3 regions of the Mesorhizobium sp. M0983 genome follow, and region 2 is predicted to be linked to each of the others. Evidence: predicted binding sites of a transcription regulator. Region 2 holds the regulator's gene; each other region holds the start of a gene.
The links. Region 2 encodes PhoB, which activates phosphate uptake and scavenging genes when phosphate is short. Its sites were predicted from a motif close to TGTCATNNANCTGTCAT; they were not measured.
Positions count from the first base shown of each region.

Region 1 (10,065 bases), on a different contig from region 2:
TCGATGCCGCGAACCTTGCATCTTCGCATCTCGGCGACATCGAGGCTTCGCGCAAGGACGTCTTCGACCGCTACTTCCAGGCCAATGTCGCCGGCCACAGCGAGTTGAGGAACGCCGAAGCGACGCTTACCGTCGAAAGGGGCCTCAATTACATCCAGACAAAGGCTGTCGCCGCGGCCGATGTCAACTTGAACTTCGCCTTCCTGTTCGGCAACGACAAGCGCATCACCGTCGATGCCGGCGCCGTCGAATCGACCAATCAGCTCGAAGTCGTGCTGGTGCTCGACAATACCGGGTCGATGGCCAGCAACGACCGCATCGGCGCATTGCGGACGGCGGCGACGGGCTTGATCGATATGCTCCAAGCCGCGAAGTCGCCGACGCGCAGCGTACGTGTCGCAGTGGTGCCATTCGTCACCGCGGTCAATGTCAAGGGCGAGGACTACGATCCGGCCTGGATCGACATGGCCGGCAAATCGCCGAACAATGGCGCCAATTTCCCCTTGGTCGGCGGCAAGCGCGTCAACCATATGGACCTGTTCAAGCAATTGGGCGTCGAATGGAGAGGCTGCGTCGAGGCGCGGCCCGGAATCAACAATGTTTCCGACATTTCGCCCGACCAAAACAAACCGGACACCCTGTTCGTACCCTATTTCGCGCCGGACGATCCAGGTAACGCCAAAAATCCGAACAGCTCCTATGGCAATTCGGCGGCCGGCTACAACAATTCCTATCTCGACGATACGGTTATCACCCTGCTTCCCGGCCTCACCGGCGACATCGCGAAGTACAGTGTTTCGACGATGAAGCTGATCAACGACAAGAAAGGCCCCCTGACCATCGGCCCAAACCGGGCCTGTCCGACGCCGATAGTGCCGCTGACCGACGATTTCGACAAATTGCGTAAGGCCGTCAGTGAGATGATCGAATGGAACGGCTCGGGGACCAATGTTTCGGAAGGGTTGTCATGGGGGATGCGGGTACTCTCGCCGGAACCGCCCTACAGTGACGGCGCGCCGTTCAGGGCGTCAGGCACGACCAAAACGGTGCTGCTGCTCACCGACGGCGAAAATGTTGTCTATGGCGCGAAGGATACGCCACAGAAGTCGGACTATGGTTCTTACGGGTTCCTGGCTTCGGGTCGGTTCGGATCCAGCGACCAGACCGCGGCCGCGCGCAATGTCGACGACTGGACAACCAATGTCTGCAACACGTTGAAGAAACAGGACGTGCAGATCTTCACAGTACTGCTGCAGGCCGACACCGCAGCCAACCGCAAGCTCTACGAGGCCTGCGCGTCGTCGCCGTCGGATTATTACCCGACCAACGACGTCACCCAGCTCGAAAGCGTGTTCCTGAAAATCGGAAGCTCGATTTCGCACCTGCACTTGACGAACTGAACGACGTCAGTCGCCCAACGGCCGTTCCGCCGCCGCTGCTCAACTCGTGTGCGCAGCCACTTTGCGTGTGGTTTCGGGGAAGAAATCGGGCGCCGCATGGCGCTTGCCGAACATCATGTCGTACTGCAGCAGACGGAAGTCGCGGATTGCCGGGTCGATCTCTTTCTGACGCGACCAATCGGGGGTGGCGTCGCCCGCCGGTGCCAACAGCAAATTGCGGTCGATGACGCGGTAGTGCTCCCGCAACTGGCCGAGGAAGCCGGTGTAATAGGGATGACTGATGCCGGCAGTCTTCAGGATATGATAGGGCAGGAAGGCTGGGCTGACGGCGCCGAGATCCTCGGCCGGGCCGCTGCGGTTTGACCAGACGATCAGCGGCGTCTGGTGGTGCAGCAGCATCTGGTCGGCCGCCTCCTTGCGCGGCGCGACATTGTCCTTCAGGAAACCGGTCTCGACGTAGACCGGCCCAAGCGGCGGCAGATGGTCGCCGAAGAAGGCGATGACCGTCGGCCGCTGGCGTTTCTTCGCCCATTCGATCAGCCGCTCGAGGCCACGGTCCGCGTCGGAAGAGCCTTCGGCGTAGCTCAACAGCGATTCACGTGCCCATTGGCTGATCGGCGCCTGCACCTTATGGGTCGGATTGTTATAGCGATAGGGCTCATACGGCCCGTGGTTCTGCAGGCTGACGGCGAAAAAGAAGACCGGCTCGGCGCTGGTATCGGCCTCGTGGATGATCTCGTCGGTCATCGCTGCGTCCGACGCGAGCGGTCCGCGTTTTTGCATGGGCGGCAACGTCTCCTCGGATTTGAAGTCGTTGAAGCCGAAATCGGCATAGACGGCTCCCCGGTTCCAGAACCAGTTGGTGCCGGGATGGATGGCGCGCGCCCGGTAGCCCTGACTTTTCAGGAAGGTCGCCAGCGACGGGGTCGGTGTCCGCACATATTGCTGGTAGGGAATACTGCCCGCCGGCAGGAAGGCGTTGGAAAAGCCGGTCAGGGCCTCGAACTCGATGTTGGCCGTCATGCCGCCGAATTCGGGCGAGAACATGTAGCCCGTGCGCAGTGCCCGCACATTGGGGATCGGGTCGGGCGTGATGGTGACGCCGGGCAGCTTGGTCGGATCCCAGAAGGATTCGCTCATGACGACGATGATGTCGGGCTTCTCGGCGGGTACCGAGGCCGTCACCTGCGGTTTGCCGATCGCTTCGATCGCCTTGCCGGAATAGCCGGGCGGCGCCGAGACATGGGCCATCGGGACGTTCAGCGCGAATGCGAGCGCAAAACCGTTCGAGGCATAGTTTTCCTTCTGGTCCCACATGATCGGGATGATCTGCAGCCGGTCGCGCGTCCATGAGAAAGTGGCATAGTCCATGATGGAGACGAAGAAGGCGATCAGCGGCACTGTCAGCGTCAGTCGGGCAAGGCGGCCCTTGTGGCTGAGCGCCGGAACGCGGCGGCGCCATAGCCGCCAGCCATAGACGAGAAGCGACAGCCCGCCGACGACGCCGATCGCCAGGGCAATGGCGGTTCCCGGGCGATCGCGTACCAGGAGCGGCATCAGCGCCACGATCTGCCGAGAATAGAGGAAATCAGTCGGATAGAGCGGATCGCCGAGATAGAGCGACTTCTGGTGGCCGACGAACGCCAGCGACAACGTCAGCGGCGCGAGGATCATCAGGCTCTGATGGCTGCGGCCGAGCACGGCGTCGAGCCCTATGAGGATCAGCGCAAAAATGATGATTGTGGTCCAGCCGGGTTTGAAGGGCTGCAGAAAGAAGTCGACGGTGCCGGCAAAGTTGCCGCGCACGATCAATTCGATAGAGAACACCAGGATGGCCGCGGCCAACAGGCTGATGAAGCCATAGCGGATGACAGGCCATTTGCGCCCCGGCAGATAGCCGGTGGCCGGATCGCCTTCGAGAAACTGTGGCGCGGCCTCGGCTGCGCTCTTCTTGGTCTTTGCCACTGCAATAGTTCCCCGGCCCGCAACAAAAGCGTCACTCGACTGTCATCGAACTGTCACGCAAAGCTAGCGCCTGTGGCGGAAATAAGAAGAGCCAGCAAACAAATCGTGAGCGGTTTTCATCATGAGTGATCGCCAAAAAGCCTGCCGAAACAGGCACTCGGCCGACGTTGCGCGGTCAAGGTTGGACTTGACTCGGCCGCACGCCTTGCGTCACAGGCAACGAGAACCAGCAGCTGGGAGCCGCCGATGGCCATCGCATTCACCTTTCCGGGGCAGGGCAGCCAGGCTGTCGGCATGGGCAAGGACCTCGCCGATACCTTTGTTGAATCGCGGCGGATCTTCGAGGAAGTCGATGAAGCGCTCGGCGAAAATCTATCGAAGCTTATCTGGGAAGGCCCGGAAGAGACGCTGACGCTGACCGCCAATGCCCAGCCGGCGCTGATGGCGGTGTCGCTTGCCGCAATCCGGGCGCTGGAGGCGCGCGGCTTCTCCCTGAAAGGCAAGGTCACCTATGTGGCCGGCCACTCGCTCGGCGAATATTCGGCACTTGCGGCCGCCGGTTTCGTTTCGGTCGCCGACGCCGCCCGGCTGTTGCGCATCCGGGGTAACGCCATGCAGGCGGCGGTACCGGCCGGCGAGGGCGCCATGGCGGCGATCATCGGGCTGGAACAAGCCGACGTCGAAGCCGCCTGCGCAGAGGCTGCCCAAGGCGCGGCCAAAGATCCCGCGCAAGCCTTGGTTTGCCAGATCGCCAATGATAATGGCGGCGGCCAGCTGGTAATCTCCGGCGCCAGGTCGGCGGTCGAACTGGCGGCGAAGCTATGCACGGAGAAGGGCGCCAAGCGGGCGCTCATGCTGCAGGTTTCCGCGCCCTTCCATTCGGCATTGATGAAGCCGGCGGCCGAGATCATGCGGGAGGCACTGGCCGCCGTGACGAAGAGTGCACCGGCCGTGCCGCTGGTCTCCAATGTTACGGTGACCCCGACGAGCGATCCCGACGAGATCGCCCGCCGCCTCGTCGAACAGGTGATCGGGCGCGTGCGCTGGCGCGAAACGGTGGAGTGGTTCGGCGCGAATGGCGTTGCGACGCTATATGAAGTAGGCGCCGGCAAGGTTCTGTCGGGGCTGGCGCGGCGCATTAACCGCGATATTGCCACCAGTGCAATCGGATCCGCGGCGGATGTCGAGGCGGCGCTGGCGGCGCTTGCATAATCAACTGGCGATTTGACCCCGCTCCGTGCGAAGGGTGTTCGCTCAGATCAGGAGACAAAAATGTTCGAATTGACCGGCCGCAAGGCGCTCGTCACCGGCGCATCGGGGGGCATCGGCGAGGCGATCGCCCGCGTGCTGCATGGCCAGGGCGCCATCGTCGGCCTGCACGGCACGCGTATCGAGAAACTGGAGGCGCTGGCCGCCGAACTGGGCGACCGGGTCAAGCTGTTTCCGGCCAATCTTTCCAATCGCGACGAGGTCAAGGCGCTTGGCCAGAAGGCGGAGGCCGATCTCGAAGGCGTCGACATCCTCGTCAACAATGCCGGCATCACGAAGGACGGGTTGTTCGTACGCATGGCTGATGCCGACTGGGATAGCGTGATCGAGGTCAACTTGACCGCCGTGTTCCGGCTGACCCGCGAGCTTACCCATCCGATGATGCGGCGCCGCCATGGCCGCATCATCAACATCACTTCAGTGGTCGGCGTCACCGGCAATCCCGGCCAGGCCAATTATTGCGCCTCCAAAGCCGGAATGATCGGCTTTTCCAAATCGCTGGCGCAGGAGATCGCCACCCGCAATATAACCGTCAACTGCGTCGCCCCGGGCTTCATCGAATCGGCGATGACCGACAAGCTCAACGACAAGCAGAAAGAGGCGATCATGGCGGCGATCCCGACGCGGCGCATGGGCACGGGCGCCGAAGTCGCCTCTGCCGTCGCCTACCTCGCTTCCAATGAGGCGGCCTACGTCACCGGCCAGACCGTTCATGTCAATGGCGGCATGGCAATGATCTAACACTTGGGAAAACGCTTCATTCCGTCTTGGATGCACGGGATTTTTCGTGTAATGCCGCCCGCAACCCGGCGGTTCGGGCAAAAACCGGTCCTGTTCCGCTGCGTTTCCGGCAGGACCATCTTTCAGCTTGATTAGCGGCATTCTGCCCGCTAACGAAGACAGACAACCAAAAGACGAGGATGCCCAAATGAGTGACACCGCAGAGCGCGTCAAGAAGATTGTCATCGAGCACCTTGGCGTCGATGCCGACAAGGTGACGGAGCAGGCGAGCTTCATCGATGATCTGGGCGCGGACAGCCTCGACACGGTCGAACTTGTCATGGCGTTCGAAGAAGAGTTCGGCGTCGAAATCCCCGACGATGCGGCCGAGACCATCCTGACTGTTGGCGATGCGGTGAAATACATCGACAAGGCCTCGGCCTGACGCTATTTGCAGTCATCACCGGGGAGGACCTGCGATGAGGCGTGTCGTCGTCACGGGCCTTGGGCTGCTTTCGCCGTTCGGCATGGGCTTCGAGCACAGCTGGAATGAGCTTCTGACCGGCCGCAGTGCAGCCAAGCGCATCACCGAATTCGAGGTGGAAGACCTTGCCTGCAAGGTCGCCCACGTCATTCCGCGCGGTGACGGCTCCAATGCCACTTTCAATCCTGAAGCCGTTCTCGAGCCGAAGGAACTGCGCAAGATCGGCGACTTCATCCTGTACGGGATCGCGGCCGCCGACGAGGCGCTCAAGGATTCCGGCTGGCAGCCGAAGACGCATGAGGAACAGTGCGCCACCGGCGTGCTGATCGGTTCCGGCATCGGCGGCATCGAAGGCATCGCCGAGAATGCGATGATCCTCAAGGAACGCGGTCCGCGCCGCATCAGCCCGTTCTTCATCCCCGGCCAAATCATCAACCTCGTGTCCGGCCAGGTCTCGATCCGGCATGGGCTGAAAGGCCCCAACCATGCCGTCGTCACCGCTTGCTCGACCGGTGCGCACGCCATCGGCGATGCCGCCCGGCTGATCATATGGGGCGATGCCGACGTTATGGTCGCAGGCGGCGCCGAAGCGCCAGTGACGAGGCTTTCGATCGCTGGGTTCGCGGCTTGCCGCGCGCTCTCCACCGACCGCAACGACGCGCCGCAAACGGCCTCGCGCCCCTATGATCGCGATCGCGACGGTTTCGTCATGGGCGAGGGCGCCGGTGTTGTCGTGCTCGAGGAACTCGAACACGCCAAGGCCCGCGGCGCCAAGATCTATGCCGAGGTCACCGGCTACGGCCTGACCGGTGACGCCTATCACATCACCGCGCCAGCCGAGGACGGCGACGGCGCTTTCCGTTGCATGACGGCGGCGCTGAACCGGGCGAAGCTGACGCCCGCCGATGTCGACTACATCAACGCCCACGGCACCTCGACCATGGCCGATACGATCGAACTCGGCGCCGTCGAGCGGCTGGTCGGCAACGCCGCCTCGAAGATATCGATGTCGTCGACGAAATCGTCGATTGGCCACCTGCTGGGCGCGGCTGGTGCTGCCGAGGCGATCTTTTCGATCCTCGCCATTCGCGACAACATCGCGCCGCCGACCATCAATCTCGACAATCCGGAGCGCGAAACGGCGATTGACCTTGTGCCGCACAAGCCGCGAGCCCGGCAGATCGACGTGGCGCTGTCCAACTCCTTCGGCTTCGGTGGCACCAACGCCTCGCTCGTCTTCCAGCGCTACAATGGCTGACCGCTCCGCCGGTTTGCGTCTGCCGTCAATTTTGCCATATTCGCCCCTACTCTGCCCGAGGGGATTCGTCGCAAGATCAATTGGTAGGGCGCTATGAACACAAATCCGGCCGATAACGGGGAATTCGGGCAACGGGCAGCAACCCCCGGCCCGATCGTGCCGAAGACGGCCAGCGAGGCGTTGCGGCCCGAGGCCGGCACGCCGCCGCCGAAGCGCTCGCGTGCCTCGCGCAGCCAGTTCGTCGTGTTCATGAACTTCGTCATCTCTTCGGTGATGCTGATGGTTCTGGCGGCAGGCGTTGCGCTGTATTTCGGCAAGCAGGAATTCAACGAGCCGGGCCCGTCGGCCAATGGCGACACTTTCCTGGTCAAGCCGAATAGCGGCGTCCAGGAGATCGCCGACCAGCTTGAGCGGCGAGGGCTGATCAGCGACGCCCGCATCTTCCGCCTTGGCGTACGCGCCTTCGGCAATGATTCCGCCCTGAAGGCTGGCGAATACGAGATCAAGCCGCAGGCTTCGATGCACGATATCATGGAACTGCTGAAGAGCGGCAAGTCGGTGATGTATTCGCTGACCATCCCCGAGGGGCTGACGGTCGAGCAGGCACTGCAACGGATCGCTGAGCAGGACGCACTGGCCGGCGATATGCCGTCGACCACTCCACCCGAGGGCAGCCTCGCCACCGACACGCTGCGCTTCACCCGCGGCGCAACACGCCAGCAGATGGTCGACAAGCTTCTGGCCGACCAGAAAAGACTGGTCGACGAAGTCTGGCAGCGCCGAGCGCCGGATCTGCCGATCGCCAACATTGAGGATTTTGTCACCCTGGCCTCGATCGTCGAGAAGGAGACAGGTAAGGGCGATGAACGCTCGCGGGTAGCGGCCGTCTTCCTCAACCGGCTGGCCAAGGGTATGCGGCTGCAGTCGGACCCGACCATCATCTACGGCCTGTTCGGCGGCAAGGGCAAACCCATCGACCGCCCGATCTATCAGTCGGACATCCAGAAGCCGACGCCCTACAACACCTATCTGATCAACGGCTTGCCGCCGACGCCGATCGCCAATCCCGGCCGTGCGGCGCTGGAGGCAGTCGCCAATCCGTCGAAGACCAGCGATCTTTACTTCGTCGCCGACGGCAGCGGCGGCCACGTCTTTGCCGCGACGCTCGATGAGCATAACGAGAATGTCGCTCGCTACCGGGCACTGCTGAAAAAGCAGGCGCAGGACGCCGCCAAGGCCGGGGCAACCAATACCGGAGCCGACACGCCGGCGGGAGCCATCGTTGACGATGCGGGGGCTACCGCCGCCCAGTAGGGCCAGACGCCATCAGGTCGGCCCTGTGCATGTCCGGGTGGATGTGCAAGGGCTGCTATGGCATTGAAATTCACATGATCCTGTCCGGAGCAATCGTTCCGGCTTGAGGGGCATTCGGCAAGGGGACGCACGGCAACATGAACTTGCAGAGTATGACCGGTTTTGCGCGCAGTGTCGCCGAACACGAAGGCACTTCGATTGCCTGGGAAGCCAAGTCCGTCAACGGCAAGAGCGTCGAGGTCAGGCTGCGGCTGCCGCAAGGTTTCGACCGGCTGGAGCCGGCAGTCAGGCAGACGGTGCAAAAGCGTTTTGGGCGCGGTAATTTCCAGATGACGCTGACCATTGGCCGCGCCGCCGGCGCGCAAGCGCAACCCGTGGTCAACGAGGCTTTCCTGAAGGATCTGGCGGGGTTGGCCAAGCGGCTGCAGGAGCAGTTCGGAGTAGCGCCTGCGGCGGCCGACGGACTGCTTGCGCTGCGCGGCGTGCTCGACATTCCCGAAGCCATCGAAACCGAAGAGGCGCGCAGTGCGCTCGATACCGCGATATTGTCGGCGCTGGAAGCAGCACTGGACGGGCTGCAGCAGGCGCGCCAAGGCGAAGGTGCGGCGCTTCGTTCCCTGCTGTCCGGCCATATCGATGCCATCGAGGCGCTGACACTGCGGGCCGAGGCCGATCCATCACGCGAGCCGGCCACGATCCGCGAAAGGCTTGCAGAGCAGATCCGGCTGCTGATGGACGCATCAGCCAATCTGGATGCCAGCCGGCTGCATATGGAAGCGGCGTTCCTGGCCACCAAGGCCGACATACGCGAGGAGATCGACCGGCTGAAGACGCACGTGGCGTCGGGCCGGGCGCTGCTCGCCGGCGGTGGCGCCGTCGGCCGCAAGCTCGATTTCCTGGCGCAGGAATTCAACCGCGAATCGAATACGCTGTGTTCCAAGTCGAATGCTGCCGCGGTCACCGCCATCGGACTGGAACTGAAGGCGGTCGTCGACCAGTTTCGCGAACAGGTCCAGAATCTGGAATGATCCCGATGCCAAGCCACATGACTGCCAAGCCCCATGACCACTAGGGATGTGGGTTCCCGCATTCGGCGCCGCGGGCTGATGCTGGTGTTGTCGTCGCCCTCAGGCGCCGGCAAGTCGACGATCGCGCGCAACCTGCTGGAGAGCGATTCCAGCCTGGAATTGTCGGTCTCGGTCACCACGCGGCCACGCCGCGGCAGCGAGATCGAGGGTGTCCATTACCACTTCCGCACGATGCGCGAGTTCGAGCGGCTGCGCGATTCCGATGCGCTGCTCGAATGGGCGGAGGTGCACGGCAATTGCTACGCGACGCCGCGCGAGCCGGCCGAACAGGCGCTGGCAGAAGGCCGCGACATGCTGTTCGACATCGATTGGCAAGGCGCTCAGCAGCTCAAGGAGAAGATGCGCGCCGACATCGTCTCGATCTTCATCCTGCCGCCGTCGATGAAGGAATTGAAGGCGCGGCTGAAGCGTCGCGCCGAGGACCAGGAAGCGGTAATCGAGACGCGGCTCAAGAACGCCCGTAATGAGATCGAGCACTGGAAGGAATATGATTTCGTCATCGTCAACGACGATCTTGACCGCGCTTTCGCCGAGGTGCGCGGCATCGTCACGGCCGAACGGCTCAGA
Region 1 is NZ_JAMYNH010000013.1:143,341-153,405, reverse strand. Features, by position in the region: gene NKH71_RS22730 (pilus assembly protein) at 1-1,400, shown strand, start outside; gene NKH71_RS22725 (LTA synthase family protein) at 1,440-3,365, opposite strand; gene fabD (ACP S-malonyltransferase) at 3,612-4,577, shown strand; gene fabG (3-oxoacyl-[acyl-carrier-protein] reductase) at 4,638-5,375, shown strand; gene NKH71_RS22710 (acyl carrier protein) at 5,563-5,799, shown strand; gene fabF (beta-ketoacyl-ACP synthase II) at 5,834-7,096, shown strand; gene mltG (endolytic transglycosylase MltG) at 7,190-8,410, shown strand; gene NKH71_RS22695 (YicC/YloC family endoribonuclease) at 8,548-9,438, shown strand; gene gmk (guanylate kinase) at 9,472-10,065, shown strand, end outside.
Region 1: NKH71_RS22725 (LTA synthase family protein) is a predicted target of PhoB. The motif match lies at 3,406-3,422, and genes of this name have one in related genera.

Region 2 (10,065 bases):
TGGTCGCCGTCCTGGCCCGAGACCGGAACCGATCCAGCCAACCCTTGCGCCGTCAGTGCGGCGACGACGCCGCCGGCAGTGCCGTCGTTAGCGGCGACCACCGCATCGACCTTGTTGTCGTTCGCGGTCAGGAACTGTTCCATGTTCTTCTGGGCGTTGGCCGGCAGCCAGCCGTCGGTATAGGCCTCGCCGACATTCCTGATCTTGCCGCTGTCGATGGCGTCCTTCAGCACTTCCATCGAACCGGCAAAAAGGAAATCGGCATTCGGATCGGCGCCCGAGCCCTTGATGAAGACATAGTTGCCTTCCGGCTTCACCTTGAACACGTCGCGGGCCTGCATGCGGCCGACTTCCTTGTTGTCGAAGGTCAGGTAAAAGACGTCCTTGTTCTCGATCAGCCGGTCGTAGCCGACAACCGGAATACCTTCGTCCAGCGCCTTCTGCACGGCCGGCCCTATCGCCGAGGCGTCCTGCGCCAGGATGATCAGTGCGTTGGCGCCCTGCGAGATCAGGCTCTCGACGTCGGTGAGCTGCTTGCCGGGGTTGGACTGTGCGTCGGCGGAAATATACTTGTCGCCTGCGGCCTCGATGGCCGCCTTCATTGCGGCTTCGTCGGTCTTCCAGCGCTCTTCCTGGAAGTTCGACCAGGAAACGCCGATGACCTTGTCCTTAGCCTGCGCCACCGACGCAAGCGCCAGCGTCATGGCGACACCCGCCAGAATGGCGGTCGTGAATTTCTTCATCATATCCTCCCTGCGCCGCGTACGGCGTGACCAATTGGCCCCAAAGGCCAGCTTAGAGGCGCTAATTTTTTCGAGCCTCGAAAAAATACTGGCCCGATCTCCCGCTGCTGTCAACATCGATTCTGATGGATTTTGATGTTGCTGCGAGTTTTTCGAGCTTCGGAATAAACGATGACAGCGCCACCTGCATCTGACACTATTTGCCTCATCTGACACTATTTGTCGGCATTACCGACGGCTTCCGGTTCATGAGCGGCCGCGGCAAACCGGGAGGAAAGCAAAACGATGTCGGTCGGAATCCGCCATGACGATTTGCGCCGGCGCAACCGGGCGATGGTGATCTCGGCCGTGCGCCGGGCCGGCCAGCCATCGCGTACGGAGATCGCCGCAACCACCGGCCTCAGCCATTCGACCATATCGGCGATCTCCTCCGACCTGATACGGGAAGGCATCCTCGCCGAGAGCAAGGCAAGCGAACCCGTTTCGTTGAAACGCGGTCGTCCGCAGGTCGGCCTCGCCCTCAATCCGGAAGCGGCGGCGGTGCTGACCGTGGTGTTGTCGCTGAATTTCCTGTCGGCCGCCATCATCGACTATGCGGGGCAGGTGGTCGCCGAGGAACAGCGCCGGCTGGACACGCTGACCATGCCGCGCGACGAACTGATCCGCGAATGCATGGCCATCGTCCGGCGCCGGCTGGACGATCCAGATCTTGACGTCCGCAGTGTCGCCCGCATCGCCCTGGCGATTCAGGGAATTACCGACTCCCCTGCACGCGCCATGCTGTGGTCGCCGATCACGCCGCAGACGGACATCGCCTTTGCCGACATGCTGGAAGATGAATTCGGCATCCCGGCCACGGTGGAGAACGACTGCAATATGATGGCGGTGGCTTTGCGCTGGCGCGATCCGGATCGCTATCGCGACGACTTCATCGCCATCCTGCTTTCGCACGGCATCGGCATGGGGCTGGTGTTGAAGGGCGAGCTGTTCACCGGCACGCATTCCTCGGGCGGCGAGTTTGGCCACATGATCCATCGTCCGGGCGGCGCGCTCTGCCGTTGCGGGCGGCGCGGCTGCATCGAGGCCTATGCCGGCAATTACGCCATCTGGCGCAACGCCACGCAGATGAGCGAAGACAGCCAACCGGTCGCCGACGTCAGCGACGCCGACATGCGCGCGCTGGCGGTTCGGGCGCGCGAGAAGGACGGGCCGGAACGCGAAGCCTACCGCAAGGCCGGCGAAGCGCTGGGTTTCGGTCTCGGCTCGCTGTTCGCGCTGATCGATCCGGCACCGGTCGCAATGGTCGGCGCCAGTGCCGCCGCCTTTGATCTGATCGAGCCGGCCTTGCGGAAGGCCATCGCCCAGACCGCCGGCGGCCAGCATTCGGGCTCGATCTCCTTCGATACCGAGCCGAACGAATTGCCGCTGATCCGCGAAGGCTGTGCAATGCGGGCGTTAAGCTTCGTCGACCAGCAGATTTTCGCGCCGGGCGCGCAAATGAGGCCCGGCGTCAGAAAGAACGTAGCCTGACTGGGCGGGTCAATCTTCCCTGATCGCGTAGCCGGCACCGCGGATGGTGCGGATGACATCAGGCATGCGGCCGTTGTTGACGGCTTTGCGCAGCCGCCCGACATGCACGTCGACGGTGCGTTCGTCGATATAGATCGTCTCGCCCCAGACATTATCGAGTAACTGGCTGCGCGAGAAGACGCGGCCCGGATGCCGCATCATGAATTCGAGCAGCCGGAATTCGGTCGGCCCGAGCCGGATCTCGGTCTTCTTGCGATACACCCTGTGCGATTCGCGATCGAGCACGATGTCGCCGACCTTCAGCACGCTGGACAGCACTTCCGGCTTGGCGCGGCGCAGCAGCGCCTTGACCCTGGCCATGAATTCCGGTGTCGAAAACGGTTTGACCAGATAGTCGTCGGCGCCGGTCGAAAGACCGCGTACCCGGTCGCTCTCCTCGCCGCGCGCGGTCAGCATGATGATCGGCAGCCGTTCGGTTTCGGGGCGCACCCGCAACCGGCGGCAGAGCTCGATGCCGGAAACCGCTGGTATCATCCAGTCGAGCACCAGAAGATCGGGCACATTCTCCTGCAAACGGATCTCGGCTTCGTCGCCGCGTGTCACCACCTCGACCTGGTAGCCTTCGGATTCGAGATTGTAGCGGAGCAGCACACCCAACGGCTCCTCGTCCTCCACCACCATTATGCGTGGTGCGATCATCGGCTGGGCACCCCCATCATGTCGCCGGTGCGGACATTGTCGTTTCGTCTTGCTTCGGACGATTGACCGGCAATTGCTCGCCGGTCAGCACATAATACGCATTTTCGGCGATGTTGGTGACATGGTCGCCGATCCGCTCCAGATTCTTGGCGCAGAACAGCAGATGCGTGCAAGCGGTGATGTTGCGCGGGTCTTCCATCATGTAGGTCAACAGTTCGCGGAACACCGACGTATATTTGACGTCGATGCGCTCGTCGGCGGCGCGTAGCTTGGCCAACGCGGCCGCATCGCCTGCAGCATACTCCTCGATGACGCCCTGCACCTGGATGAGCACCAGCTGCGCCATCGCATCGATGGAATGCGATAGGTCGCGCGGTGTGACGCTAAGGCCGACCGCACTCACACGCTTGGCGATATTCTTGGCAAGGTCGCCGATGCGTTCGAGATCGCCGGCCATGCGGATCGCCCCGACGACATGGCGCAGATCGTGGGCCATCGGCTGGCGCTTGGCGATCAGGGTGATGGCGCGGTCGTCCAGTTCGCGTTGACGCGCATCCATGATGGCATCGTCGGAAACGACGCGTTGCGCCAGCACGTTGTCAGAATTCAACAGGGCCTTGGTCGCCCCGCCGACCATCGAACCGGCGAGGTCGGCCATGTCGCGGATCAGCTTGCTGATCTGCTCGAGATCCTCGTCGAAAGAAGCGACTGTGTGTTCGCCCATGGTCCTGTCCTTATATGCATGATCGGAACGGCTCAGCCGAAGCGGCCGGTGATGTAATCCTGCGTGCGCTTCTCGCGGGGCGACGTAAAGATCTTCTCGGTCCGGTCGAACTCGACCAGTTCACCCAGATACATGAAGGCGGTCTGGCGCGACACGCGCGCCGCCTGCTGCATGTTGTGGGTGACGATGACGATCGTGTAATCGGCTTGCAACTCGTCTATCAGCTCCTCGATCTTGGCGGTCGACAGCGGGTCGAGTGCCGAAGCCGGCTCATCGAGCAGAATGACTTCCGGCTTCACCGCCACGGTGCGGGCAATGCAAAGCCGCTGCTGCTGGCCGCCTGACAGGCTCAAGCCGCTGGCGTTGAGCTTGTCCTTGACCTCGCCCCACAGCGCGGCCCGCTTCAACGCTTGTTCGACGCGGCCGTCCATTTCGGACTTGCCGAGATTCTCATAGAGCCTGACCCCGAAGGCGATGTTCTCGTAGATCGACATAGGGAACGGCGTCGGCTTCTGGAACACCATGCCGATCTTGGTCCTCAGGAGATTGAGATCCTGCGAGCGGTCGAGAATGTTCTTGCCGTCGAGCAGCACCTGGCCCTCGGCTGTCTGCTTCGGGTAGAGTTCGTAGATGCGGTTGAACACACGCAGCAGCGTCGATTTCCCGCAGCCCGAAGGGCCGATGAAGGCAGTGACGCTGCGCTCGGGCAGCGACAAGGTGATGTCCTTCAACGCCTTGCTCTGGCCGTAGTAGAAGTTGAGGTTCTTGACCTCGATCTTCGTCTTCTCGGCGACCGTTTCGGTCATCGTCATGTCCGGGGACAACATCTGTGTCATCTGTCCTCTCTGCGTCCGGTAAGGCTGCGGGCGAGGATGCTCAAGCCCAGAACCGTCAGGGTGATTATGAGTGCGCCGGTCCACGCCAGTTGCTGCCATTCCTCGTAAGGGCTGAGAGCGAACTGGAAGATGGTCACCGGCAGGCTGGCCATCGGCGCGTTGATATTGCTGCTCCAGAACTGGTTGTTGAGCGCGGTGAAGAGCAGCGGCGCCGTCTCGCCGGAAATGCGTGCTATCGCCAGCAATATGCCGGTGACGATGCCGGACAATGCGGCGCGGTAGGCGACCGAACGGATCACCACCCAACGCGGCGCGCCGATCGCGGCACCGGCTTCACGCAACGCGTTCGGCACCAGGTTGAGCATGTCTTCAGTGGTGCGCACGACCACCGGAATGACCAGGATGGCAAGCGCAACGGCGCCGGCTATGGCCGAGAAATGCCCCATTGGCCGCACCATCAACTCATAGACGAACAAGCCGATGATGATCGAGGGCGCCGACAACAGGATGTCGTTGATGAAGCGCACGACGGTGGTGATGCGCGAGAAACGCCCATATTCGGCCATGTAGGTTCCCGCCAGCACGCCGATCGGCGTGCCGACGACAACGGCGATGATCGTCATCAGCAGGCTGCCCGCGATTGCATTGAGCAGGCCGCCGGCCTCGCCTGGCGGTGGCGTCATCTCGGTGAAGACCGCGAACGAAAGCCCGGCTGTGCCCTTATAGACCAGTGCACCGAGAATGAGCGCCAGCCAGGCAAGCCCGATGCCGGCGGCGACGACGCAAAGCGCCATCATCACCGAATTCCTGGCTTTGCGGCGGCTGTGGAGCGATGAGGATGTCGACATCGGTCAGGCTCCCGTACGGGCGTCGATCCGCATCAGCATATAGCGGGCGGCGGCAAGGATCAGGAAAGTGATGACGAACAGGATCAGGCCGAGCGAAACCAGAGAGGAGGTGTAGAGATCGCCGTCGGCCTCGGTGAATTCATTGGCGATGGTCGCCGAGATCGTCGTGCCCGGCGCGAACAGAGAGGCGCTGATGCGGTGAGCGTTGCCAATGACGAAGGTCACCGCCATGGTTTCGCCGAGCGCGCGGCCGAGGCCAAGCATGACGCCGCCCATGATACCGATGCGGGTATAGGGAATGACCACGCGCCGGGTCACTTCCCAGGTCGTGCAACCGATGCCGTAGGCCGATTCCTTCAGCACCGCCGGCACCGTATCGAAGACGTCCTTGGTGATCGAGGTGATGAAGGGCAGTACCATGATGGCGAGGATCAGCGCCGAGGTTAGAAGGCCGATGCCGTAAGGAGGGCCGGCGAAAAGGCTGGATAGTCCCGGCACGCCGTGGAAGATGTTGATGATGAAGGGCTGTATCGTCGTCTGCAGGAACGGCGCGAACACGAACAGGCCCCAGATGCCGTAGATGATCGAGGGAATGCCGGCCAACAGCTCGACCGCTATGCCGATCGGGCGCCTGAGCGGGCGCGGGCAGAGTTCGGTGAGAAACACGGCAATGCCGATGCCGATCGGAACCGCGATCAGGATGGCGATGGCCGCCGTGACCAGGGTGCCGTAGATCGGCGCCAGCGCGCCAAATTTTTCCGTAACCGGATTCCAGCTCTCAGTCGTCAGGAAAGAGAACCCGAAGGACGACAGGGCCTGCCATGAGCCGGCAAACAGCGAGATTGCGACACCACCGAGGATGACCAGCACAAGAATTGCGGAAGCGCGGGTGAGTCCGCGGAATATGGCGTCTGTGAGCGCGAAGCGCCGCACCGTAGCTTCCCTGGCCCGGGCTGCAGATGATAGCATGGCATCGGAAGCGATGGTCATTGGGTCCTCGCGATTGAAGGCAACAGGGAGGGCGCCGTCGACGCCCTCCCTGGAGGAGATTACATAGCCGAGTAGAGCGGCTTGCCGTCGCTGCCGACGACTTCCTTGGCCCACATGGCCTTGACGCTCTCGACCACCTTGTCGGGCATCGGAACGTAGTCCAGCTCGCCGGCCATCTCGTCGCCCTTGTCGTATGCCCAGGCGAAGAATTTGAGCGCTTCGCCGGTGGTCGCGGCATCGTCCGGCTTCTTGTACAGGAGGATCCACGTTGCCGCCGTCATCGGCCAGGACTCGGCGCCCGGCTCGTTGGCGAGGATGACGCCATAGCCCGGCTGCGAGCTCCAGTCGGCATTGGCCGCTGCCGCCGAGAATGCCGCCGCGGTGGGTTCGACCTTCTTGCCGTCCTTGTTGATCATGTCGGTGTGGGTGAGCTTGTTCTGCTTGGCATAGGCGTATTCGACATAGCCGATCGCGCCGCCGGTCTGGGAGACGTTGTTGGCAACGCCCTCATTGCCCTTGGCGCCGATGCCCACGGGCCATTCCACGGCCTTGTCGACGCCGACCTTTTCTTTCCAGTCCGCGCTGACGTCGCCGAGGTAGTATGTGAAGTTGAACGTCGTGCCCGACCCATCAGAACGGTGAACGACCGCGATCGCCTGCGAAGGCAGCTTGACGTCGGGATTGAGCTTCTTGATCGCCTCGTCATCCCAGCTCGTGATCTTGCCGAGGAAGATGTCGGCCAGCGTCGGGCCGTCGAGAACCAACTCGCCCGGCCTGATGCCTTCGAGGTTGACGACGGGAACGATGCCGCCCATCACCATCGGGAACTGAGCCAATCCGGACGATTCAAGCTCTTCGCCTTTCAGCGGCGCATCAGAAGCGCCGAAGGTAACGGTCTTGGCTTTGATCTGCTTGATGCCGCCGCCGGAACCGATCGACTGATAGTTAAGCCCAATGCCGGTGTCTTTCTTGTAGGTGTCGGCCCACTTCGCATAGATCGGGTAGGGGAAGGTGGCGCCGGCGCCAGAGATGTCCGCGGCGAGCGCGGCGGACAGGGTGAGGGTAGTCGTCGCCGCAGCCATTGCAATCGCAACGGCCGCCGAGCGGATGAAATGTCTCATGTGGCCTGCTCCTGTTCGGAATATGGTCTCTCGGCGCCATTCCTCCGGCGCCCGCTGAGGCCAATAGCCCCCGATTATTACAGTCGCATGACAGTTTCATGTCGCTCCGGTAACGTCGTCCAGCCGGGTTAAGAAGGAACGGCCGCGGGCTTTGTCGGCATGGGCCGCGGTTTGCCGCTGGAATCAGCAGCTTGCGTGAATTCCGGCCGGCTTTGTCCGCTCGACGATAGCAGCCACTGACCTTGAGAAGAAAAAAGCCGGACGGGAGCGCGTTGCATGCAGCCAGAACGTGTCATGGCCGCGCCATCGCCGAAACAGGTCCGTTGGGGTAAATCTGACCCTGTTTCTTGCCGGCGGTCGCTGCTCCCGCCCGTAACTGGAGGAGCGGAACTTCGAATATCCCATTGTCGCGACTGAGCGCGCCATTGGGTATGGTGCGATCGCACCATGGCCTTACGCTGGAAGCGGTGACGAATCGCAAGGTTTTAACTCGCCTCGCGCTGGACCTCCATCCGCGCCCGACCCGGCGCTCGATCTTTCGAGCGGGGCCTTCGACTGGAAGTGCGACGATTTCTACTTCACCTTACCTACTCCCTCTGCACTATTCCGCCGGTTGTCGGTTGGGCCGAAGCAGCGTTATAAGCTTGCAGGGGTGTTGCTGATGTTTCGACGGATTCTGCCTGTCTTCCTGTGCCTGGCGCTGCTTCTGGGAACCGGCTGCGCGCGCAGCTATGACGGCACCGTGATCATTCCCAAGCCGCTCGATGTTCGCCGTTTCTGGGACCGGCCTTCTCCGCAGGCGCAAGCCGAACAGTCGCAGCTGGAGACCGATGTCTTTCCTGTGGCGCCTCAAACGCCGAAAAGGCCGGCGGTGCGCCGGAGCGCAGCTTCCGTTGCAGCGCCACGAAGGAAGGTCGCCAATCCGCCCATGCTGTCATCGGAGCCGGCGAAGCCGCTCACCTGCAGGAATGTCAGCCAGCCCGGCAAACGGGCCCGCATGGTCTGCGAATAACCAACCGGCCGTCGGTCGATGCGTGCGGCTGTAGGCCTTGAAGCGGCTATCCGGCCAGCCGTTCGCCGTCTCGGGACATCGCCTGCCTTGGTCAGTCCGCCGGGAAAAAGGCCGGCCCGACCACTCTCACCGGCCGCGCGCCGATCGCTCTTTCGACCGACTGATGCTGGGCAGCCCCTGGTACCTCGGCAACCGGCGTTTTTTCCCCTGCGAGAGCGGTACCGGCGGTTTGGATCCCGGATTCAGGAATTTCCGCGACGATGCCAAAATCCGGCTTTGCCGTCGGCAACGGAATGATGGCGTTGCTCATGTTGGCCGGTGTCACGGTTCGTGCCCTGAGTTCGGCGACGCGCTGGTAATAGCGCTTGACATCGCAGGCCTTGAAGTTCGCGTCGTCGCGGTACCTGAAGGCGGTCGCAAGCTCCACATAGGGCTTTTGCGTCTCGAGCGCGATCATCTCTTCGGTCTCGCGGGTGGCATCGCTCAGCGTATAGAGTTCGACGCCGGCATCGTCGCAGATATAGCGGCACTGATCGACCGTTTCCTTCAGATCGTCGTTCTTGGCGAACTGCGATTTTGGCGCGGGGAAGAAATATCCGTCCGACAAGCGAACGCAAAACAGCATCCGATTGCCACCCATTATTGCGCCTGCGGACTGAGGTTTTGGTGCTGTGCGCTGCTGTGCCTGCGGCTGGTTCTGCTGCGCCTGCTGCTTCTTGGCAGCGGGGGCGGCGCAGCCTAGCGCGACGAACCTGGCCTTCAGGCCGGAGGTGTCCCTGCCCGAATTCGACAGTCTGGCGATCTGCCGTTGCACCTCCGCCTTGCTGCTTACGAGGTCGGCGCAGGGGTTGAAGAAGAACCCGGCCGTTTTCGCCGTGCATCGGCGCTGTCTCTCCAGCCTTTGAATCGCGGCGAGTTGCCGGCGTAGTTGGGCAAGCTCGGGGCTGGTCCCGGCGCCACGCCCCGCCGAAAGCAATTGGCTCCTGATCGCGCCGCAGCTATCCGCATAGGAGGAGGACGTGCCGAGCGCAACGGCTATTGCCGACACCAGCATCAGAATCGTGAGAAGCCAGAAGCGTGTCATTGGAGCGACCATTGTCCTTGTTGCGCCGAGAATAGGATTTCTTTGTCGACTATGGTTAAGTACTGGCTAAATCAGTTTTACCTAATTGAAGTAGACCGCACCGCCACCAGAGACTTTAGTTCTAGTGTATTATATCCGCTGGCGTAAATTCAATATTACATTTTTATTTCAAGATTGAGACGAACCGGCAGCAACGCCGGCGAACTCGCGCCACGGCGAAGTTTGAAGCACCCGGCCGGTTCCGCACCGCGATCAATCCGGCGTTACCGGCCGGCCGTTGCTGAAACCTTAGCCCCAAGTTCGGCGTTGAGCGGCCAAAGGAGGAGACCGCAAAATGTCGATTCATTTCACTGTCGCGGGCCTGACCAGGAATCTGTTCCATTCACTTGGGCTGGACCATGAACGCACACCGAGGCCGCTCGACCACGAGCAGAGGCTTTTGCTGGAGTGCTATCTCGCCGGCCAGATTCCGGAATCG
Region 2 is NZ_JAMYNH010000003.1:72,395-82,459, forward strand. Features, by position in the region: gene xylF (D-xylose ABC transporter substrate-binding protein) at 1-743, opposite strand, end outside; gene NKH71_RS06810 (ROK family protein) at 1,029-2,273, shown strand; gene phoB (phosphate regulon transcriptional regulator PhoB) at 2,283-2,972, opposite strand; gene phoU (phosphate signaling complex protein PhoU) at 2,989-3,696, opposite strand; gene pstB (phosphate ABC transporter ATP-binding protein PstB) at 3,729-4,532, opposite strand; gene pstA (phosphate ABC transporter permease PstA) at 4,529-5,380, opposite strand; gene pstC (phosphate ABC transporter permease subunit PstC) at 5,384-6,370, opposite strand; gene pstS (phosphate ABC transporter substrate-binding protein PstS) at 6,430-7,491, opposite strand; gene NKH71_RS06845 (hypothetical protein) at 8,153-8,503, shown strand; gene NKH71_RS06850 (DUF2865 domain-containing protein) at 8,595-9,587, opposite strand; gene NKH71_RS06855 (hypothetical protein) at 9,922-10,065, shown strand, end outside.

Region 3 (10,065 bases), on a different contig from region 2:
AAGGAAAAGCCGAGCCAGACGCCGATGGCTCCGATGACCACGGCAAGGCTGGTAAGTCCGTCGGTGCGGGCGTGGTAGCCGTCGGCAATGAGTGCCGCGCTGTTGATTTCGCGGCCGACGCGGATACGGAACACGGCAACCGCCTCGTTGCCGAGGAAGCCGACAATGCCCGCCGCCGTCAGCCAGCCGAGGTGTGTCACTACTTGTGGATTGATCAGCCTGTCGATGGCTTGGTAGGCGGCGACAACAGCGCTGAACAGGATGATGAGCACGATGATGATGCCGGCCAGATCCTCGACCCGGCCCAAGCCATAGGTAAAGGTCCGCGACGGCTTGCGCCGCGCCAGCACGAACGCAATCCATAGCGGGATCGCCGTTGTCGCATCGCCGATGTTATGGATCGTGTCGGCCAGCAATGCCACGCTCCCCGACAGCACAACCACGACCATCTGCAACGCCGCGGTGATGGCCAGGATTACGAACGACCATTTGATTGCCCAGATGCCCCGGTCGGTGGTAGCAATTGTCGCATCGATGACGCCGTGGGTGTGACCGTGCGAACCGTGATCGCCGTGATGATGTGCGGCGTGCGAGCCGAACCCGAGCCAGTCCAGAATGCGGGCTACGATGGCATTCATAGATACTTCGCCAGCTGCTTGAGTTCCGCCAGCGAGTTGCCGCCGGTTTCCACGCTGTCCGTGAAGCAATGCTCGATGTGATCGTTGATCAGCTCGCGCTTGGCGCTGCTGATGGCCCTTTCGACGGCATGAAGCTGCTGCGCCAGATCAACGCAAGGGCGATGCGCCTCGATCATGGCCAGCACAGCCGCAAGGTGACCTTGCGCGCGCTTCAGGCGCTTTATGATGGAAGGATGCGAGGCGTGGAGGTGATCTGACATGCTTGAGCATATCCTCCCGGGGAGGATACGCGTCAAGCGCTTTGTCAGCCGTGCAACTCCAGAGACGCTTCACCTTGAGCATGGCTTGCTCTAAGCCTTTCCCATGAAGAAGCTTGCCCGTTTTCTTGGCCTGCTGGTCGTTGCAACAGTGCTTGCCGCAGCGCTGGGCACGCTGCTGCCGCGCCCGCTCTGGCCGGCGGCAGTTGCCGATCCGATCGGCGCAAGCCACCGCATCTTGGTGCTGCAAAATCCGATCCACACCGACATCGCCATTCCGGTCGACGACGATATGCGCCGGCGCTTCCATTTCCTGGTCGATGCCGGCATTCCTGCCGACATGGCGGAGGTCCGCTACATCGTCTTCGGCTGGGGCGGCCGCGCCTTCTATCTGGAGACGCCGACCTGGTCGGAGCTGAAGCCGATGCCGGTGATGAAGGCGCTGACCGTCGATGCCTCGGTGATGCATGTCGACATTTCCGGCGACATCGCCGAGCCGCATCCCGACGTCGCCGGCTTCGACATCGGCGACGAACGCTTTGCAGCGCTGCTCGATTACATTGCGGCAAGCTTCCAGCGGGGGCCGAACGGGGCCATTCCGATCGAGAATGCGGCCTATTCCCGCTTCGATCGTTTCTTCGAAGCCAATGGCCATTTCAACGCGCTGATCGGCTGCAACACCTGGACGGCGGCGGCACTGCGCACGGCCGGGCTGCGCACCGGCTGGTGGAACCCGCTGCCAGCCTCGCTCGGCCTGTCGATGCGGCTTCACAATTGAAGAGGGTTCCGGCTGATCAACGCCGCGATCCTTCGAGCCCTCCTTTCGCCAATCTCTAACGTTGCAGGACCTAGCAAGGCGCCGAAACTGCCAATCTCCCTCCTTGTGGGGGAGATGTCCGGCAGGACAGAGGGGGGCGCTGTCCCGCCGGCCTATCGAGCTTTTTATCGCCGATCCCCAGACTCGCGCGCCCGCTAGCCATAAAGCCAATCAAGATCGGCGGCGAGCTTTTCGGGTGAGCGCATCGCCAGGAACAGGTTGCGGGCCATCGCCACCGGCCCGGCCGCGTGCCAGGCGAGGCGGTTGACCGCGCCGCGGCGGGCGACCTGGGCGACGCGCGGCCGCCGCGCCTGTTCCCAAGCGGCAAGCGCGCCGCTGAGATCGGCAGGCGAGGTGGCAACGAAGCCGGCAAGCGTCGCCGCGTCCTCGATCGCCATCGCCGCGCCCTGTGCGGCAAAGGGCGTCATCGCATGCGCCGCATCGCCGATCAGCGCGACGCCTTCCGGTGTCGTCCACCGCCGCTGCTCGACGGTGTGGATCGGCCATGCCGTCCACGGCGCCGCCTCGCTCGCCAGACGGACCAGCGCCGGCGCGGTACCGCGCATGGCACTGACGAGGCTGGCGGGGTCGGCATGCCCCGACCAGCCCTCGGCGATTCGCTCACCCCTGGTGAAGGCGGCGAGATTAAAGGCAGTGCCACGGCTGACCGGATAGGCGACCATATGGAAGCCGGGATAGAGGAATGCAGTAACGCAATCGGGCGCACCGATCATGCCGAAGGCCTGTCCGGCGAGGCTGTCCGCGGCCACCGTGGCTCGCCAGGCAAGCTCGCCCGAGAATCGGCTTCTGACAAAGTCGGCCTCCGTGCGGGCCAGCTTTTCTCGCACCGACGACCAGACGCCGTCGGCTCCCACCAGCAACGATGCCTCGGTTTCGATGGTCGTGCCGGCAATCTCGACTGTTGCGGTGATGCCATTCGGTCCGGATGCTACGCTGCCGACGCGGGCGCCGGTGACAAGCTCGAACTCGGGTCGCTCGGCTGTCCGCGCCATCAGCGCTGACTGCAGATCGCCGCGGTGGGCAACGAGATAGGGCGCTCCCCAGCGCGTTTCGGCGGCCTGGCCAAGCGGTACGCGCGCCAGCTCACGCAGCGTGGCGGCATCCTTGAGCACGACCGCCTCCGGCCGCACCGCCGTCGGCAGCAGCCGATCGAGTACGCCGAGTTGTCGAAGAATGCGTGTCGCGTTGGGCGACAGCTGGATGCCGGCGCCGGCAGCCTCGAGGTGCTGCGCCTGTTCGAACAGTTTTATCCGATAGCCGCGCTCGGCGAAGGCCAGTGCCGCGGTCAGCCCGGCAACGCCCGCCCCGGCGATGACCACATGCCGGGACTGCGTTTCTCGCATCAGGCTTGTCGCGGAAGAATCAGGCGGCCTGGTCGATATAGAGGCAGCCCGGCGGCTGCGTTTCCAATGCCTTCAGCTTCGGCGAATAGCGATAGAGCGTCGAGCAATAGGGGCAGACTTTTTCATTGTCGTCGCCCATGTCGAGAAATACATGCGGATGGTCGAAAGGCGGATTGGCGCCGGTGCACATGAATTCCTTGACGCCGATGTCGATTGCCGGATAGCCCGCATCGTTCTGGAAATGGGGAATGGAACCGCCTGCCATCGTCGTCTCCTGATCTTGTCGATTGCATCTGGATCATAACCCGTCTCTTTGCAAGATCGATGAAATGAAACTGTCGCAAAAGCCTGTCAGAGGATAAGTTAAGCCGGTTAAGGCTGGCGCCGACGGCTGGTGTAGGAAGAGCAGGAACCATGAACGAACTGAAGCCGGTGCAAAGCGAATTCATCACCATCGAGGCGGCGAGCCGCGAAGGCGGCAATCCTGACCGCTTCGTCAACCGCGAGTTTTCCTGGCTGCAATTCAATCGGCGCGTGCTCGAGGAATCGCTGAACGCCAATCATCCGCTGCTCGAGCGCGTTCGCTTCCTGTCGATATCGGCGGCCAATCTCGACGAGTTCTTCATGGTCCGCGTCGCCGGTCTTGCCGGCCAGGTGCGCGAGGGCATCGTGCTGAAGAGCCCGGACGGGCGCACCCCCGAGCAGCAGCTCGAACAATTGCTGCGCGAGGTCGAGCGCCTGCAGGAGGACCAGCAGAACAGCCTTTCGGCGCTGATGCTGCAGCTCAACAAGGAAGGCATCGAGAGCATCACCCGCGATGCGCTGACCAAGGACGAGAAGACCTGGCTCGAGGACCATTTCCAGGAGCAGGTGTTTCCGGTCCTGACGCCGCTGTCGATCGACCCAGCGCATCCGTTTCCGTTCATTCCCAATCTCGGTTTCTCGATGGCGCTGCAATTGCGCCACCGCAAGAACGGCGAGGAAATGAGCGCGCTTTTGCGCCTGCCGGTAGCGCTGAGGCGCTTCATCCGCTTGCCGGATCGCAAGCATCACGTCCGCTTCGTTCCGCTCGAAGAGGCGGTCAGTCTCTACATCGGCAAGCTGTTCCCCGGCTACGAGGTCAAGGGCTCCGGCACGTTCCGCATCATCCGCGACAGCGATATCGAGGTCGAGGAAGAATCCGAAGATCTGGTGCGGCTGTTCGAGACGGCGCTGAAGCGTCGCCGCCGCGGCTCGGTCATCCGGATCGAGTTCGACAGGCTGATGCCGTCCGAATTGCGCGACTTCGTCGCCGGCGAGCTTGGCGTCTCGGCCAGCCGCATCAGCGTGCTTACCGGTCCGCTGGCGCTTAGCCAGATCTCGGAGATCGTCGCCGTCGCTCGCGACGATCTGAAGTTCACGCCCTACAATCCGCGCTTCCCGGAGCGCATCCGCGAGCATGGTGGCGATTGCTTTGCCGCCATCCGCGAGAAGGACATCATCGTCCACCACCCCTACGAATCCTTCGACGTGGTGGTGCAGTTCCTGCGCCAGGCGATGGCCGATCAGGAAGTGGTGGCGATCAAGCAGACGCTCTACCGCACCTCCAACGACAGCCCGATCGTGCGGGCTTTGGTCGACGCCGCCGAGGCCGGCAAGTCGGTGACGGCGCTGGTCGAGCTCAAGGCGCGCTTCGACGAGGAGGCCAACATCCGCTGGGCGCGCGACCTCGAGCGCGCCGGAGTCCAGGTCGTCTTCGGCTTTCTCGAGCTGAAGACCCACGCGAAAATGTCGCTGGTGGTGCGGCGCGAGGATGGCAGGCTACGCAATTACGTGCATCTCGGCACCGGCAATTACCACCCGGTCACCGCGCGCATCTACACCGACCTGTCCTTCTTCACCACCGATCCGACGATCGCGCGCGATGTCGCGCAATTGTTCAATTTCATCACCGGCTATGCCGAGCCGGCCGAGCAGATGCGGCTGGCCATATCGCCGTTCACGCTGCGCAACCGCATCCTCAAGCATATTTCGGACGAGATCGGCCACGCGCTGGATGGCAGGCCGGCTCGCATCTGGATGAAGATGAATGCGCTGGTCGATCCGATCATCATCGATGCGCTCTACGATGCCAGCCGCGCCGGCGTCGAGATCGATCTCGTCGTGCGCGGCATCTGCTGCCTGAGACCGCAGGTGCCGGGCCTGTCGGAGAACATAAGGGTGAAGTCGATCGTCGGCCGCTTCCTCGAGCACAGCCGCATCTATTGCTTCGGCAACGGCCACGGCCTGCCCTCGGACGGGGCGATCGTCTACATCTCCTCGGCCGATTTGATGCCGCGCAATCTCGACCGCCGGGTCGAGACCATGGTGCCGATCACCAATCCAACTGTGCATGAACAGGTGCTCGGCCAGATCATGCTCGGCAACATCATGGACAACCAGCAAAGTTTCGACGTATTGGCTGACGGAACCTCCCGGCGCGTTGTGCTGGAGGAGGGCGAGGAACCGTTCAACGCGCAGGAATATTTCATGACCAATCCGAGCCTGTCCGGACGGGGCGATGCGTTGAAGTCGCATGCGCCCAAGCGCATCGCGCAGTTCAAGCGCCGCAAGAAACAGAACGCAGCGACGGGCTGATGATTTCAGCGTCCCAGGGCCGGCTTCAGGACCGCCGACCGCTGTCCATCATCGATATCGGGTCGAACTCGATCCGTCTTGTCATCTATGAAGGGCTGGCGCGCTCGCCGACCTTGCTGTTCAACGAAAAGATGCTCGCCGGCCTCGGCCGCGGCATCGTTTCGACCGGAAAGCTCGATCCCGAGGCGGTGACGCGCTCGATGGAAGAGTTCCGCCGTTTCCGCGCGCTCTCCGACCAGGCCGGCGCCGAGCGCATGTATGTGTTGGCGACCGCCGCCGCCCGTGAGGCGGTCAACGGCCCCGACTTCATCCACCGCGCCGAGGATGTACTCAAGACCGAGATCCAGGTGCTGAGCGGCCGCGAGGAAGCCCATTATTCGGCGCTCGGCGTCATCTCCGGTTTCCACCCGGCCAACGGCATCGCCGGCGATCTTGGCGGCGGCAGCCTCGAACTGATCGATATCGACGGCGAGGCGATCGGTGACGGCATCACCCTGCCGTTGGGCGGCTTGCGCCTGCAGGACATGGCGAAGAACTCGCTGACCCAGGCGGCAAAGATCACGCGCGAGCAACTGGCGCGGGCGAAATTGCTGAAGGGCGGACAGGGCAGGGCCTTCTACACGGTCGGCGGCACCTGGCGAAACCTCGCCCGTCTGCACATGGAAATGACCAACTACCCGCTCGGCGTCATGCACCATTACGAGATCGGCATCGAAAGCGCCGCGAGCTTCCTCCGGCAGGTCGCCAAAGCCGAGATCGATAAGGTCAAGGGCATCGAGGGCGTCTCCAAGAACCGCCGCTCGCTGCTGCCCTACGGCGCCATCGTGCTGCAGGAGATCATGGCGGCGATGCAGCCGTCGAAGATCATCGTGTCGGCGCTGGGCGTGCGCGAGGGCTTTCTCTATTCGCTGCTCGACAAGGCCGAACAGAAAGCCGATCCGCTGATCTCGGCGGCGGAAGAGCTTGCCCGCCTGCGCTCGCGATCGGTCGACCACGCGCATGAGCTTGTCGAATGGACCGGTAAGGCCTTCGCTGCCTTCGGCATCGACGAAACCAGGGATGAGGCGCGCTACCGCCACGCCGCCTGCCTGCTTGCCGATATCGGCTGGCGCGCCCATCCCGAATATCGCGGCAAGCAATCGCTCAACATCATCGCCCACGCCTCGTTCATCGGCGTCGACCATCCCGGCCGCGCCTTCCTGGCGCTTGTCAGCCTGTTTCGCCACGAGGGCGTGTTCAATGAAGCCGCTCCGGAAATCCGCGGGCTGGCGACACCGCGCTATCTCGAACGCGCCCGGGTATTGGCGGCGCTGTTGCGCGTCGTCTATCTGTTGACCGCGGCAATGCCGGGCGTCATGCCGCGGCTGAAATGGGAAAACCGCGGCAATGGCGTGCTGGCGCTAGTGCTGCCGGCAGCGCTGGCCGATCTTTACGGCGAGCGGCCGGCTGGCCGGCTGGCACAGCTGGCAAGAGTCACCAACCGCCGACTGGTGCTGGCGGTCGAGGGCGGGCCGAGTATGTCTGTGAAGTGAACGGGCGGTCCAAGGCCGGATTTCGGGACGTGGGGTAAACGCGGAGCGAAAAATTCCATGACCATCCCATCGTCATCTCCGTCCGTAGCTGCAGCAGAAGCGCTCGGCTTCGATCCAGCGATCCACCGCAAGCTGCTTGCCGGGCTCGAGTCCGGCCTGTTGCGCGACCTGCACATCGTTCTCGCTGCCCGCTCCGAGAAGGTCTTCCTGGAGCACTATGCCGAGGGCAGGGACGAAGAATGGGGGCGCCCGATCGGGCAGATCGCCTTTGACGCCGGCACGCTGCACGATCTGCGCTCGGTAACGAAGAGCATCGTCAGCCTGCTTTACGGCATTGCCCTCGACACGGGACTGGTGCCGCCACCCGATGCGCCGCTCTTCGCGCTGTTTCCCGAATACGCCGATCTCGCCGCCGATCCCTCGCGTGAGAAGATCACGATCGGCCATGCGCTGACGATGACGCTCGGCATGGAGTGGGACGAAAACCGTCCCTATAGCGATCCGCAGAACAGCGAGATCGCGATGGAGAACGCGCCCGATCGTTATCGCTTCATCCTTGAGCGGCCGATCATCGCCGACCCTGGGAGCCGCTGGATCTATTCCGGCGGCAGCGTCGCGCTGGTTGGCGCGATCATTGAAAGAGGCTGCGGCAAATCCCTGCCGGATTTCGCGCGCGAGGCGCTTTTCGCGCCGCTTGGCATCGAGCGCTTTCACTGGTCGGCTGGTGGTGACGGCGTCGCCTCCGTAGCGTCCGGCCTCAGGCTGGCGGCCCCTGATCTTTTGAAGATCGGCCAACTCCTTCTTCGCAAGGGTCTGTGGAATGGAGAGAGGATCGCGTCGGAAGGCTGGATAAACGCGTCGTTAACAGCCACAATCTCGACGCCGGACGGCCTTGGTTATGGCCGGTTGTGGTTCACCGGCGACGCGCCGGCGCCAGCATTCGCCGCCCCGAAATCATGGTATGGGGGTTTCGGCAATGGCGGACAGCGGCTCTGGCTGATGCCCGAGGCCGACATCGCCGCCGTGATCTATGCAGGCAAGTACAACGCCCAGGATGCCTGGGTGACGCCGACCCGCGTCTGGCGCGAGATCATTCTGGCCAATTTCCTGAACGCCTGATGATCTGTGCTGACGCCAGTCTTTCAGGTCGCTTCGGCACCGACGCCGATGCCACGCCCGTCGGCCGACCAGGCGCCCGCACCAGCCATTGCCAGCGCCAGAAAACCACCTGCTATGGCAATGTCCTTCATCAGCATCTGTGAATGCAGGAAGGTCAGCGTCGGATCGTCGCCGCCTTGGCCGTAATGACCGATGAAGGCGGTCGCGATGCAGAAGGCGGCGAGCAGCAGCGCCACGATCGGCGTCTTGAAGCCGACGAGGATGAGCAGCCCGGCGATCAGCTCGAACAGCCCCGTGCCCCAGGCAGCGAGTGTTGGCAGCGGCAGTCCGAGGCCGGCGAAATAGCTAGATGTGCCGGCGATATCGGCAAGCGCATGGAAGCCGGACGGCACGAACAGCGCGGCGAGCAGCAGCCGGGAAAGCAAGAGCAGTGCATTGCGAGGCATGGTCTCCTCCGATATCGGCGGCCGATCCTAGCAGAGTTCCAGCCAGCAGATATAAACCGACAACGAAAAAGGGGCGCGGAAAATTCCGCGCCCCTTTTGTCTAGGCAATGCTGGGCCGCGTCAGCCGCGCTTGGCGTCGATCGAATACGCGCCTGGACCCGACGAGGCGAGCACGAGGAAGCCGCCGGCAATGCCGAGGTTCTTCATGAAATTGATCATCTGCATCTGATCGGCCCAGCCGGTGTGGGCGACCAGCGCGGTGGCGACGGTGAAGATCGCCATCACCCAGCCGACGATCCGGGTCTGGAAGCCGACGAGGATGGCGAGGCCGCCAAGCAGTTCGATGAGGCCAACGACAATGGCGGTCACCATCGGCAGCGGCAGGCCAAGGCTGCCGAAATAGCCGGCCGTACCGGCAATCGCCGTCAGCTTGCCGAAGCCGGAAAGCAGGAAGATGACCGAAAGCAGGATGCGGCCGAGCAGGATCGTGCCCGAGGCGCCGGAGGCGGTGCCGGACCCGGCAAACGAAGTGTTGGTGGACGTGTTGGTGGACATGCGTAACTCTCCAGAAGGGTTTGGCCAAACGACTTGGGATAGCCGTCCAGTTAGCGCATGCCGACTGTTCACCAAAGACGTCAGATTGGTTACGGATTGTTCACCGAGGTAACGTTTTCGCGATCAACTTACCCCGGGTGCGTCATGTCCTCCGGCCGCACCAGCCGCTCATAATCGGCTTCGCTGACCAGCCCGGTCGCCAGCGCTTCCTCGCGCAGCGTCGTGCCGTTCTTGTGCGCCGCCTTGGCGATCTTGGCGGCGTTGTCGTAGCCGATCGTCGGCGCCAGCGCCGTCACCAGCATCAGCGAACGGTCGAGCGCTGCCTTGATGTTGTCTTCGCGGGCCTCGATGCCGACGACGCAATTGTCGGTAAACGACACCGAAGCGTCGGCCAGCAGCTGTACCGATTGCAGGAAACAATAGGCCATCAGCGGATTGTAGACGTTGAGCTCGAAATGGCCTTGGCTGCCGGCGAAGCTGATCGCCGCATTGTTGCCGAACACCTGCACGCAAACCTGTGTCATCGCCTCGCATTGTGTCGGATTGACCTTGCCCGGCATGATCGAAGAGCCCGGTTCGTTTTCCGGCAGCGACAATTCGCCGAGGCCCGAACGCGGGCCGGAGCCAAGCAGGCGGATATCGTTGGCGATCTTGAACAGCGCTGCCGCGCAGGCATTGATGGCGCCGTGCGAGAAGACCATGGAATCATGGGCGGCCAGCG
Region 3 is NZ_JAMYNH010000013.1:64,530-74,594, reverse strand. Features, by position in the region: gene NKH71_RS22300 (cation diffusion facilitator family transporter) at 1-638, opposite strand, end outside; gene NKH71_RS22295 (metal-sensing transcriptional repressor) at 635-898, opposite strand; gene NKH71_RS22290 (TIGR02117 family protein) at 1,002-1,673, shown strand; gene NKH71_RS22285 (FAD-dependent monooxygenase) at 1,868-3,076, opposite strand; gene NKH71_RS22280 (zinc-finger domain-containing protein) at 3,096-3,341, opposite strand; gene NKH71_RS22275 (RNA degradosome polyphosphate kinase) at 3,491-5,692, shown strand; gene ppx (exopolyphosphatase) at 5,692-7,224, shown strand; gene NKH71_RS22265 (serine hydrolase domain-containing protein) at 7,282-8,343, shown strand; gene NKH71_RS22260 (DoxX family protein) at 8,367-8,789, opposite strand; gene NKH71_RS22255 (DoxX family protein) at 8,910-9,344, opposite strand; gene fumC (class II fumarate hydratase) at 9,473-10,065, opposite strand, start outside.
Region 3: NKH71_RS22275 (RNA degradosome polyphosphate kinase) is a predicted target of PhoB. The motif match lies at 3,402-3,418, and genes of this name have one in related genera.